DNA from 2 places in the Thalassospira sp. UBA848 genome. Region 1 is predicted to be linked to the other one. Evidence: riboswitches for the same ligand, from Rfam matches in the RefSeq annotation. Region 1 holds a riboswitch; the other holds the start of a gene.
The links. Region 1 has a riboswitch for cobalamin ahead of B2R48_RS00705 (DUF4198 domain-containing protein). Riboswitches for the same ligand answer to the same signal wherever they lie in the genome.
Positions count from the first base shown of each region.

Region 2: it holds a riboswitch for cobalamin, as region 1 does, so the genes downstream of both, B2R48_RS03725 (methylmalonyl-CoA mutase family protein) here and B2R48_RS00705 (DUF4198 domain-containing protein) in region 1, are expected to answer to the same signal.

Region 1 is NZ_DBGS01000004.1:8,137-12,713, forward strand. It holds gene B2R48_RS00695 (glycosyl transferase family protein) at 1-719, shown strand, start outside; gene B2R48_RS00700 (DUF924 family protein) at 779-1,321, opposite strand; cobalamin riboswitch at 1,474-1,670, shown strand; gene B2R48_RS00705 (DUF4198 domain-containing protein) at 1,841-2,638, shown strand; gene cbiM (cobalt transporter CbiM) at 2,655-3,329, shown strand; gene B2R48_RS00715 (cobalt ABC transporter permease) at 3,352-3,921, shown strand; gene cbiQ (cobalt ECF transporter T component CbiQ) at 3,918-4,577, shown strand, end outside.
Region 2 is NZ_DBGS01000032.1:37,750-42,326, forward strand. It holds gene B2R48_RS03705 (two-component system sensor histidine kinase NtrB) at 1-547, shown strand, start outside; gene B2R48_RS03710 (YnfA family protein) at 553-873, opposite strand; gene B2R48_RS03715 (asparaginase) at 890-1,900, opposite strand; gene B2R48_RS03720 (response regulator) at 2,068-2,490, opposite strand; cobalamin riboswitch at 2,777-2,954, shown strand; gene B2R48_RS03725 (methylmalonyl-CoA mutase family protein) at 3,078-4,577, shown strand, end outside.

The DNA.
Region 1 (4,577 bases):
CCCGTGGTTTGCCATGGTTTGTTCTTTCAGCCCTGTTGCTGTCACAAAACGGCGTGCCGATCCTGATGCATGGCTACAATTCGCACCTTGTAAATGGCGTCGGCACAGAAGCCGCCATCAAGGCTCTGAAATTGCCAATTGCCATGTCTGCAGAGGAAGCACGGTCGGATATCGCATCCAAGGGCTTTGCATATTTGCCGTTACGCCATATGCATCCGAAACTGCAGGAACTGATTGGTTTGCGCCCATTGCTTGGTCTGCGCAGTCCGGTTAATACCCTTCTTCGGTTGTTAAACCCGCTGCAAGCACGTTCTGCGTTTCTTGGCGTGTTTCACCCGGCGTTTCTCGACGTTCATCGCGAAACCGGCAGGCTGCTTGAATTGCCGCGCATTGGCGTGATCAAGGGTGGCGGCGGCGAGGCGGAAAGAACGCCTTACAAGCATGTCGATTTGCGCATGCTTGATAATGGCGAACTCAATGATGTTCGCTGGCCTGCATTGTTGTCTAAACCCGCAAAAGATGATGAAGACCAAAGCCCGGTATCGCTTAAACACTTCCTTGGTGTTTGGCGTGGCGATGTCGAAGACATCCCTGCAGAGGCCAAAATCAAAGGCAGCGCAGCTATGGCAGCCTTCCTTGCCGGTAAGGCGGATTATATGGATGAGGCAGAAAGCCTTGTTCAAGACTGGTGGGATAATCGCGACCGGGACGTCGGGTGATGTTCTGCGCTTAGGTGACAGCAGATGAAAGGGACGGGAACCCGTCCCTTTTTTTATGCTTAGAAGGATGACCCGGGCTCTTTCAGAAACGCCAGTTCCTCAGGCGTCGATTGGCGGTCCAATATCTCATTACGATGCGGATAGCGGCCAAACCGGTCTATGATCTTTTTGTGTTTCAGCTCGAACTCATAATTGGTTTCAAGCCCCGGCTGCGAAAACAGATCAACCGCCACTTCGTGGATGATCTCGGATTCTGAATGCATATAGGGCATATACAGGAATGCTTGTTCCTGCGGTGTCACGAGTTTGCGATCCAGTCCCAGTGAAACGGCTTCTTGTGCCAGAACCAGTGCCATTGGGTCGGTGGCAAAGGATTGCGGTTGATCGCGGTACATATTGCGCGAAAACTGATCAAGAACGATGATCTCGGCCAAACGGCCATGCGGCGTTTTTCGCCAGGTAAAAAGCTCGCCTGTGCACGCTGCTGCGTGAAAATCGGAAAAGCGTTCGGTGATATGGCGATCAAGGGAAGTATCCTTGATAAACCACTGTTTTTCTTCAAGTTCCTTGAACCAGAAAACAAGAACTGTTTCAGGTGTCATAATGTTTTCGCCCGTCGTGTTTGAGGCATTCTTTGCCTGCTGGTAAAGGTGCGAACGATCTTTGCGTAGCCCCCAGATAACGTCAAGCCATTGGCCCAAAAGTTTGTTGTTCAGCAACGGGGCAAATAGTTGACAGCAATCCGTCGCGCGTGGATTATGAAACGGTCTTTGGTGTTGATCAGAATGGATCAACTTAAAAGGGAACGTGGTGCGTCACGCATGACAAAGCCACGGCTGCCCCCGCAACTGTAAGCGGTCAGAGCACTGCATATGCCACTGGTACAAGCCGGGAAGGCGCAGTGTTTTTAAAGCCGCGAGCCAGGAGACCTGCCTTTGACTGCCGGGTGTTTATGGCCCGGTATAAAACTGTTGGACGCCGGGGTGAGCGTCAGGTTGCAGGGGTACACACGGTCTTAACAAGATCCGCAATCTTGCTTCCAGCCATCCTATCGTTCTTTGTCCTGACCCTGCGCGTTGGGCCGTTGGCTTGCGTGCATCGTTTGAGAAAGAGACGATTACATGTTGAAGACCCTTGGCAGGCTTGTCATTGCAAGCACCTGCGTGATGTCGGCCATATTGCCGGCGCATGCTCATTTTCAATTGGCCTATACGCCGGAAGTGAATGTTAGCAGGGCGGGCGACCAGCCCGTTAAACTGATTTTCTGGCATCCGTTTGAAAATGGTCATGTCATGGATATGGCAGAGCCGTTGGATTTTTATGCGGTTAATCGCGGCAAGAAAATTGATTTAAAATCAACGCTTTCGCCGATCACCTTTACCGGAAGCGCGAATTCGGCAGCCGCCTTTGACGGTGTGCTGACGCTTCGGCGCAGCGGTGACTATGTGATGGTTGTCGTTCCAGCACCGTATTATGAAGAAAGCGAAGATATCTTCATCCAGCAAATCACAAAATCCTATGTCAGCCGCAACGAAATCCCGACAGACTGGATGGAACCGCAAGGGCTGAAAACCGAGATTCTGCCGCTTAATCGGCCAACCAATATCATTGCAGGTTCAACCTTCACTGGTCGCGTTCTCAGCAACGGGAAACCGTTGGCGGGTGTAGAGGTTGAAGTCGAATACATGGCGGCTGAACCCGACATGGCCAGCAATACGCCCCAGGCACCAACCGCATCGCCAATGCCTGGTGGTGCCGTGGTCGCACTTTCCGATAAAAACGGGTATTTCACATTCGGCGTTCCAAAAGCGGGCTTTTGGGGGTTCGCAGCACTTGGCAGCGGCCCTGACAAAAAATTTCAGGGTAAAGAGCTTTCACAGGATGCAGTCCTGTGGGTTCGCGCCTATGATGTGAAATAGGCGAGGGGCAGAACAGATGCATATTGTGGATGGTGCGCTGGCACCGGAAGTTTTGATTGGTGGGGGTGTTCTTGCAGTGGCCGGGCTTGGCTTGGGACTGCGGAAACTTCCAATTGATAAAATCCCGGCAACCGGGGTTTTGTCGGCAACATTCTTTGTTGCGTCGCTTATTCATGTGCCAGTTGGGCCCTCCAGTGTGCACCTCATCATGAGTGGTCTTGCCGGGCTGGTGCTGGGCTGGGCCGCGTTTCCAGCACTTTTCGTTGGTCTGTTACTGCAAGCGATATTCTTTGGCTTTGGCGGTTTGACGGTACTTGGCGTCAATACGGTGAATATCGCATTTCCCGCTGTGTTGGCAGGGCTCCTGTTCCGGGGGATGGTTGCACGTGTTCCGCCGGTCCCAGCGGCTGTGTTCGGTGGGGTGGCTGGTGCGTTCTCAATCGCACTCACGACCCTTTTTGTCGCAATTTCCCTGGGGCTTAGCGGGGATGCATTTATCCCGGCGGCTAAACTGGTATTCTTTGCCCATATCCCGATCATGATCGTTGAAGGCCTTGTCTCTGCGGCTTCTGTCTATCTTATTGCCAAGGTCAAACCGGCCCTGTTGCAACCTGCAGATCCCGTTGAAGACTTTCAAATGCAGGCAGCAGTCTTGCGCGCAAATCAGGCGGAGCAGACACCAAATGGTTAGGCTGCTTGCTTTGCTTTTGACCATGGTTGCGCTTCTCCAGGGGACTGGTAGCGCAGAGGCGCACAAGGTGATTGCGTCTGTATTCCCAAGTGGACCCAGCATCGAAGGGGAAGTCGGCTTCTCAAATGGTGTCATGGCCGGCAACACTTTGGTCGAAGTGCTGGCCCCCGATGGCACGAAGATTGACGAAATCACCACTGATGAAGATGGCTTTTTCGTATACACGCCATCAGGTGATGTGGATTTACGTTTTCGTGCGGACCTTGGTGCAGGTCACGTGGCAGAAGCTGCATTTGCCATAAACGACTTATCAAACGTCGCGCTGGAAAATGCGACAAGTGCTTCATCTGCGAAGGTGGCAGTGGTTGCAACAACCGAGAACGCGGCTCCGGCCATTACCCGTGCCCAGAAAGAAATCATTGCATCTATCGTGCGCGATGAATTGCGCCCGCTTCGCCGCGAAATCACGGCATACAAGGAAAAGAACGATCTTCAATCGATTCTGGGCGGTATTGGTTATATATTCGGGGCATTCGGGATTGTTTATTACCTTGCCGCGCGACGCCTAAGAGCAAAAGCACCTGAAGCATGAGCCATCTTTTCGGACATGATCACCCCTTGAACGTCAAGGCAGGTGCCGGGAACCCCATCGCATTTGTCGAAAGGTTCGATCCACGAGCGCGTGTCCTTGCTGCTTGTGTTTTTGCGATTGTCGTTGTTGCCCTGCAACAGATTGAATTCGCGCTCTGTGCCCTGGCGCTTGCCGCTATGACAATGAGCCTGACCGATCTGCCCTGGCGCGTGACATTAAAACGCATGGCCGCCATGGATGGGTTCATCATCGTCATGCTGATCATGTTGCCCTTCACGACACCGGGAACACCGATGTTTACCGTTTTCGGGGCAGAGGCCAGCAAAGAGGGCCTGAGGCATGCCATTCTTGTCGGTGTCCGCGCGAATGCGGTTGTTTTGATGATGCTAAGCCTGCTTGCAGGCATGACGCCGGTGACCCTTGGCCATGCGCTATACCGCTTGAAATGTCCGGCAGCACTTGTGCATCTGATGATGTTTACCGTGCGCTATATCTCTGTGCTGCATGACGAATATCACCGTCTTCGTATGGCCATGAAACTGCGCGGCTTCAAGGCGCGCAATAATGCCCACACATACCGATCATTCGGGTATTTGTTTGGTATGCTGGTAGTGCGATCGCTTGAGCGTGCGGAACGAGTGCTTGAAGCCATGAAG
Region 2 (4,577 bases), on a different contig from region 1:
GCTGTCGATGAAGGAGTTTTCCCACCCCGGCGGGGCAGAAAAAACCACCACCGATATCAACCGTGTTCTGTCCAACGTGATTGTGATTTCGCGCAATGAATGGAAACACAATGCCGACATCATCGAGAAGTTCGATCCTGAAATCCCGCATATTCCCTGTCACATCAACGAGATCAATCAGGTCTTCCTGAACCTGATCGTCAACGCCGCACAGGCCATTCAGGCTGCCGGGCGCAAACCGGATGAAGGCCATATCACGGTCAAGACGACGTCGCTTGATGACAGTATCCTGATTTCGATTTCTGATAACGGCACCGGTATCGCCAAGGAAGACCGATCCAAGGTTTTCAACCCGTTCTTTACCACCAAGGAAGTCGGCAAAGGGACCGGGCAGGGTCTGTCGATCACCCATGACATCGTCACCGTCCGCCATGGCGGGCGCATCTGGTTTGAAACCGAAATGGGCAAGGGAACGACGTTCCATGTTCTGTTGCCCGGCGAAGATCGAACCGGCCCACAACCAGAAGAAAAACCGGCAAAAGCCTGAAAGCTTTAACGCGGGGCAAACAGAATAATGCCCGCCCCAATCAGGCAAACCAGCAAGCCGATAATATCCCAGCGATCAGGCATGCTGCGTTCAACCACCCACATCCAGAATATTGATGCCGTAATATAAACCCCGCCATACGCTGCATAGGCCCGCCCGGCAAAATCGGCTTCTACCCGCGTCAGAAGCCAGGCAAAGATAATAAGGGATACGACGCCGGGCACGACCCAAAGGATCGATTTCCCCGATCGCAACCAGGCCCAGAAGGCAAAACACCCGGCAATTTCGGCAATGGCCGCAAAGATATAGGCCGCAATGCTTTGCATCGGTTTCCCGTCTTGATTAGAAGGCCGGGCGCAAGTCGCCTGCATATTTGCCCGCCCAGTTGGTCAGCACCGGCGTCAGATGGTTTTTAAGCACCTCGGCGCGGGCATCGTCGATCACGCCATGTTTGCGCAAGATCGCGCCCATCGCAACCTCTGCCCCGCGCTGGGTGCCGTCATCAATCTTGAGCGCCACACCAAGCCCCTGTTCCGGGAAGGCTGCACAATAAACACCCTCTGCCCCGACCTTGACCAGCGCGTCCTCGCCGCATTCTTCCATGATGGCACTGCAGAAACGGCCCGTGCCTGCGACCATGAAGGGTGCGTTTGCGCAGCCCTTGCGAATGCGCTTGATGGCATTGGCGCGCGTTTCGGACAGGCCAGCGGGATCAGCCATCCGGGCCATGGCAAGCCCCAGATCGCGCAGGCGCATACCGATTACCGGAATACCGCACCCATCAATGCCACGCGGGGTGGATGACAGATCACAATCCCCCATTTCTTCAAGCACCTTGATCAGGCGCTGCTGAACGGGATGGGGCTCTGCAATGTAACCTGTCGGGTCATCGCCAAGATGCTGCGCGGTCGTCAGGAACCCGGCATGTTTGCCCGAACAGTTGTTATGCGCCTTGGTCAGTTTGACATGATCGGATGCCTGCTTGATCGCGGCATTCAGGCTAAGCGAATAATGCGGCGCACATTCCAGCGTTTCGACCGACAGACCGATCTTTTCAAGCCATGCGGCAACCGTGGTTGCATGCTCTTCCTCGCCATTATGCGACGAGCACGCCAGCGCGATGTGCTTGTCTTCAAGGCCAAAGGCATCCGCCGCACCACTTTCAATCAACGGGATCGCCAGAAGCGGTTTGATCGCGGATCGCGGATACATCAGTGCGTCAATATCGCCGCCCGCGTCAATCACGGTGCCATCCGATTTCATCACCACATACCGGCCACGGTGAAAACTTTCGACCATCGCGCCACGGGTGGCTTCGACAAGGATCGGGTTGGCAGCAGAGGACGATGACATTGCAGAGTGCTCCGGGACGTGATGGATTTGGTGGCGGACCGGGTATAAACCCAGACCATGCTATGCCCGAAATATGGGAATGATGGCAAGCAAGACCAGCGATTACACATAGAAAAACGCCCTGCCGAGGCAGAGCGTTTGTCATCGCAATACGCCGAATGAAGAGCTTAACAGGCGCTCATGGAATTGCCGAGAACCCGGTTGAGCTGCTCAAGGACCACTTTCGGGCTGGCATCCTTGCTGATGAAATCAGCGGCACCCAACGCATCCGCCTGCGCGCGGGTATCGGCGTCATAATGGGCGGAGAAAAAGAAAACCGGCACGTTTTGGCTGTTGGGGAAGCGGCGGCGAATCTCGCAAAAAGCTTCAAAGCCGCTCATGCCCGGCATTTCAATATCCAGAATAATGGCGTTGGGGCACATGCCTTCAAGCTGATCGATCAGATCATCGGCACAATCAAAGCCGGCCACGTCATATCCGGCCCGGCGCAACACTGTTTCAAGGGCTGCTTTGGCGCTGGGACTGTCGTCGGCGAACGCAACCAGTCCATCAGGACAAAATTGCGGCGGCATGGCGCTGAGCGCATTCATGGATGGCGATACTCCGAGATTTGGGACACGCCCAAACTGACAGATGAAAATGTCAAATTGGTTAAACCCGCCAAATTTTTGCCATGCAATGTTCTGCCTTCACCCCGATCTTCCACCCCTTGCGCGAAAGTATAAGGTGGTTATGACACCGGCACCGTGGCACAGAAATCACGGCCCGGCCGATAAAACCCCAATGTTTCTGCCAACATAACGCTACGGAAACCTGATTTGTCGGGTGGCTTATCCGCCTAAATAGGTATTTCCATGCCTATTTACGGAATTAGGGACAGGTGCTATAAACCGCCATGTCGCGAATGTGACCGGAAAACATGATCGGGAATCCGGTGCGGCCCCGCCTTTTGGCGGTGTGGCCAAGCCCGGAACTGCCCCCGCAACTGTAGGTACGAAGCCGTTTTGCGCGGTTTTGCACGAGTCAGAATACCGATGGTGTTTTCTTGGCATGAATTGGGCCGGGCGGGGTGTACCGGGTACTGGGAATCCGTAGTAGAATAGAATTTGGCAACTTTCCGCGCCGCGCCCCATATGGAGTCGCATCAAGGCCGGGATGAACCAAGCCGGGAGAAACCATGTCCGACCCGCTTAAGCTCGCATCCGAATTTCCATCTGCTGATTATGCAAGTTGGCGCAAGCTGGCCGAAGAGGCCCTTAAGGGTGCACCGTTCGAGAAGAAGCTTGTCACCAACACCCTTGATGGGTTTTCCGTTCAGCCGATCTATACAAATGATGATCAGGATGACGCGACCCGGCTGATCCACGAGGTTCTTAACGCCACGGTCGAGCCGCGTGAAACCGTTACCGGTTGGGATATCCGTCAGCTTCATACCCATCCCGACCCCAAAGCCACCAATGCCGCGATCCTTGAGGACCTTGAAAATGGGGCCACCTCGATCACGCTGAAACTTGATGCCGCCGCCCGTGCGGGGCGCGAAATCAGTTCTGCCGAGGTCGGTGTGGACGGGATTGCCATTCATTGTCTGGCCGATCTTGATGCCGCACTTGAGGATGTTTACACCAACCTTGCCACCGTCGGGCTTGATGGTGGTGCCGCGGGTGTTCCGGCTGCGGCCCTGTTGGCCGCGCACATTGCCAATACCGATGGCGCAGACGAAGCCGCCCCGGCCTTTAACATTGATCCGATTGGAACCCTTGCAATTACTGGCACCCTGCCCTGCGGGGCACAGGAGGCGGTTGATCATGCGGCAAACGTCGCGGTCGAGCTGATTGACCTGTTCCCGCTGGCGACCGCAATTTCGGTTAATGGCGCACCTTACTATAATGCCGGGGCCACCGATGGTCAGGAACTGGCCTGTTTGCTGGCAAGCGGGGTGACATACTTACGTGCCCTGACCGATGCCGGAATGGCGGTTGATCAAGCTGCGGGTGCGATGGTGTTTAACGTCGCCATCGGCACGGACTTCTTTGCCGGGATCGCCAAGCTGCGTGCGCTTCGCATGATGTGGAGTCGCGTTCTTTCAGCATCCGGTGCCGAGGATGCGACGATCACGATCAATGCGGTTACCGCCGAAATGGCGATGACCAAGGTTGATCCCTGGGTCAATATGCTGCGCACCACGGTGACAAGCTTTGCCGCCGGTCTGGGTGGTGCGGACAGTGTGAACTGCCTGCCCTATGATCATCTGATTGGCCTGCCTGATGGCTTTGCACGCCGCATTGCGCGCAACACCCAACTGATCTTGCAGGAAGAAAGCAACGTGCACCGGGTCATCGATCCGGCTGGTGGTTCGTGGTTTATCGAAAACCTGACCAAGGAACTGGCGAAGGCCGCCTGGTCGAAATTCCAGTCCCTTGAATCTTCGGGTGGTATTTTAAGTGCCCTTGCCAATGGCAGCCTGAAAACCGAAATCGAGACCGTCTGGAATGCCCGTGAAAAACGCCTGTCCACCCGTCGTGACCCGCTGACTGGTGTCTCCGAATTCCCCAACATCGCTGAGGCCAAGGTGACCTGCGAAACGCCCGACCTTGACGTGATCGTTGCCGATGCCAAGAGCCGCCAGACCAAGTTTGACGGCACGGTCGGCAAAAGCCTTGCTGCCATGATTGAGGCC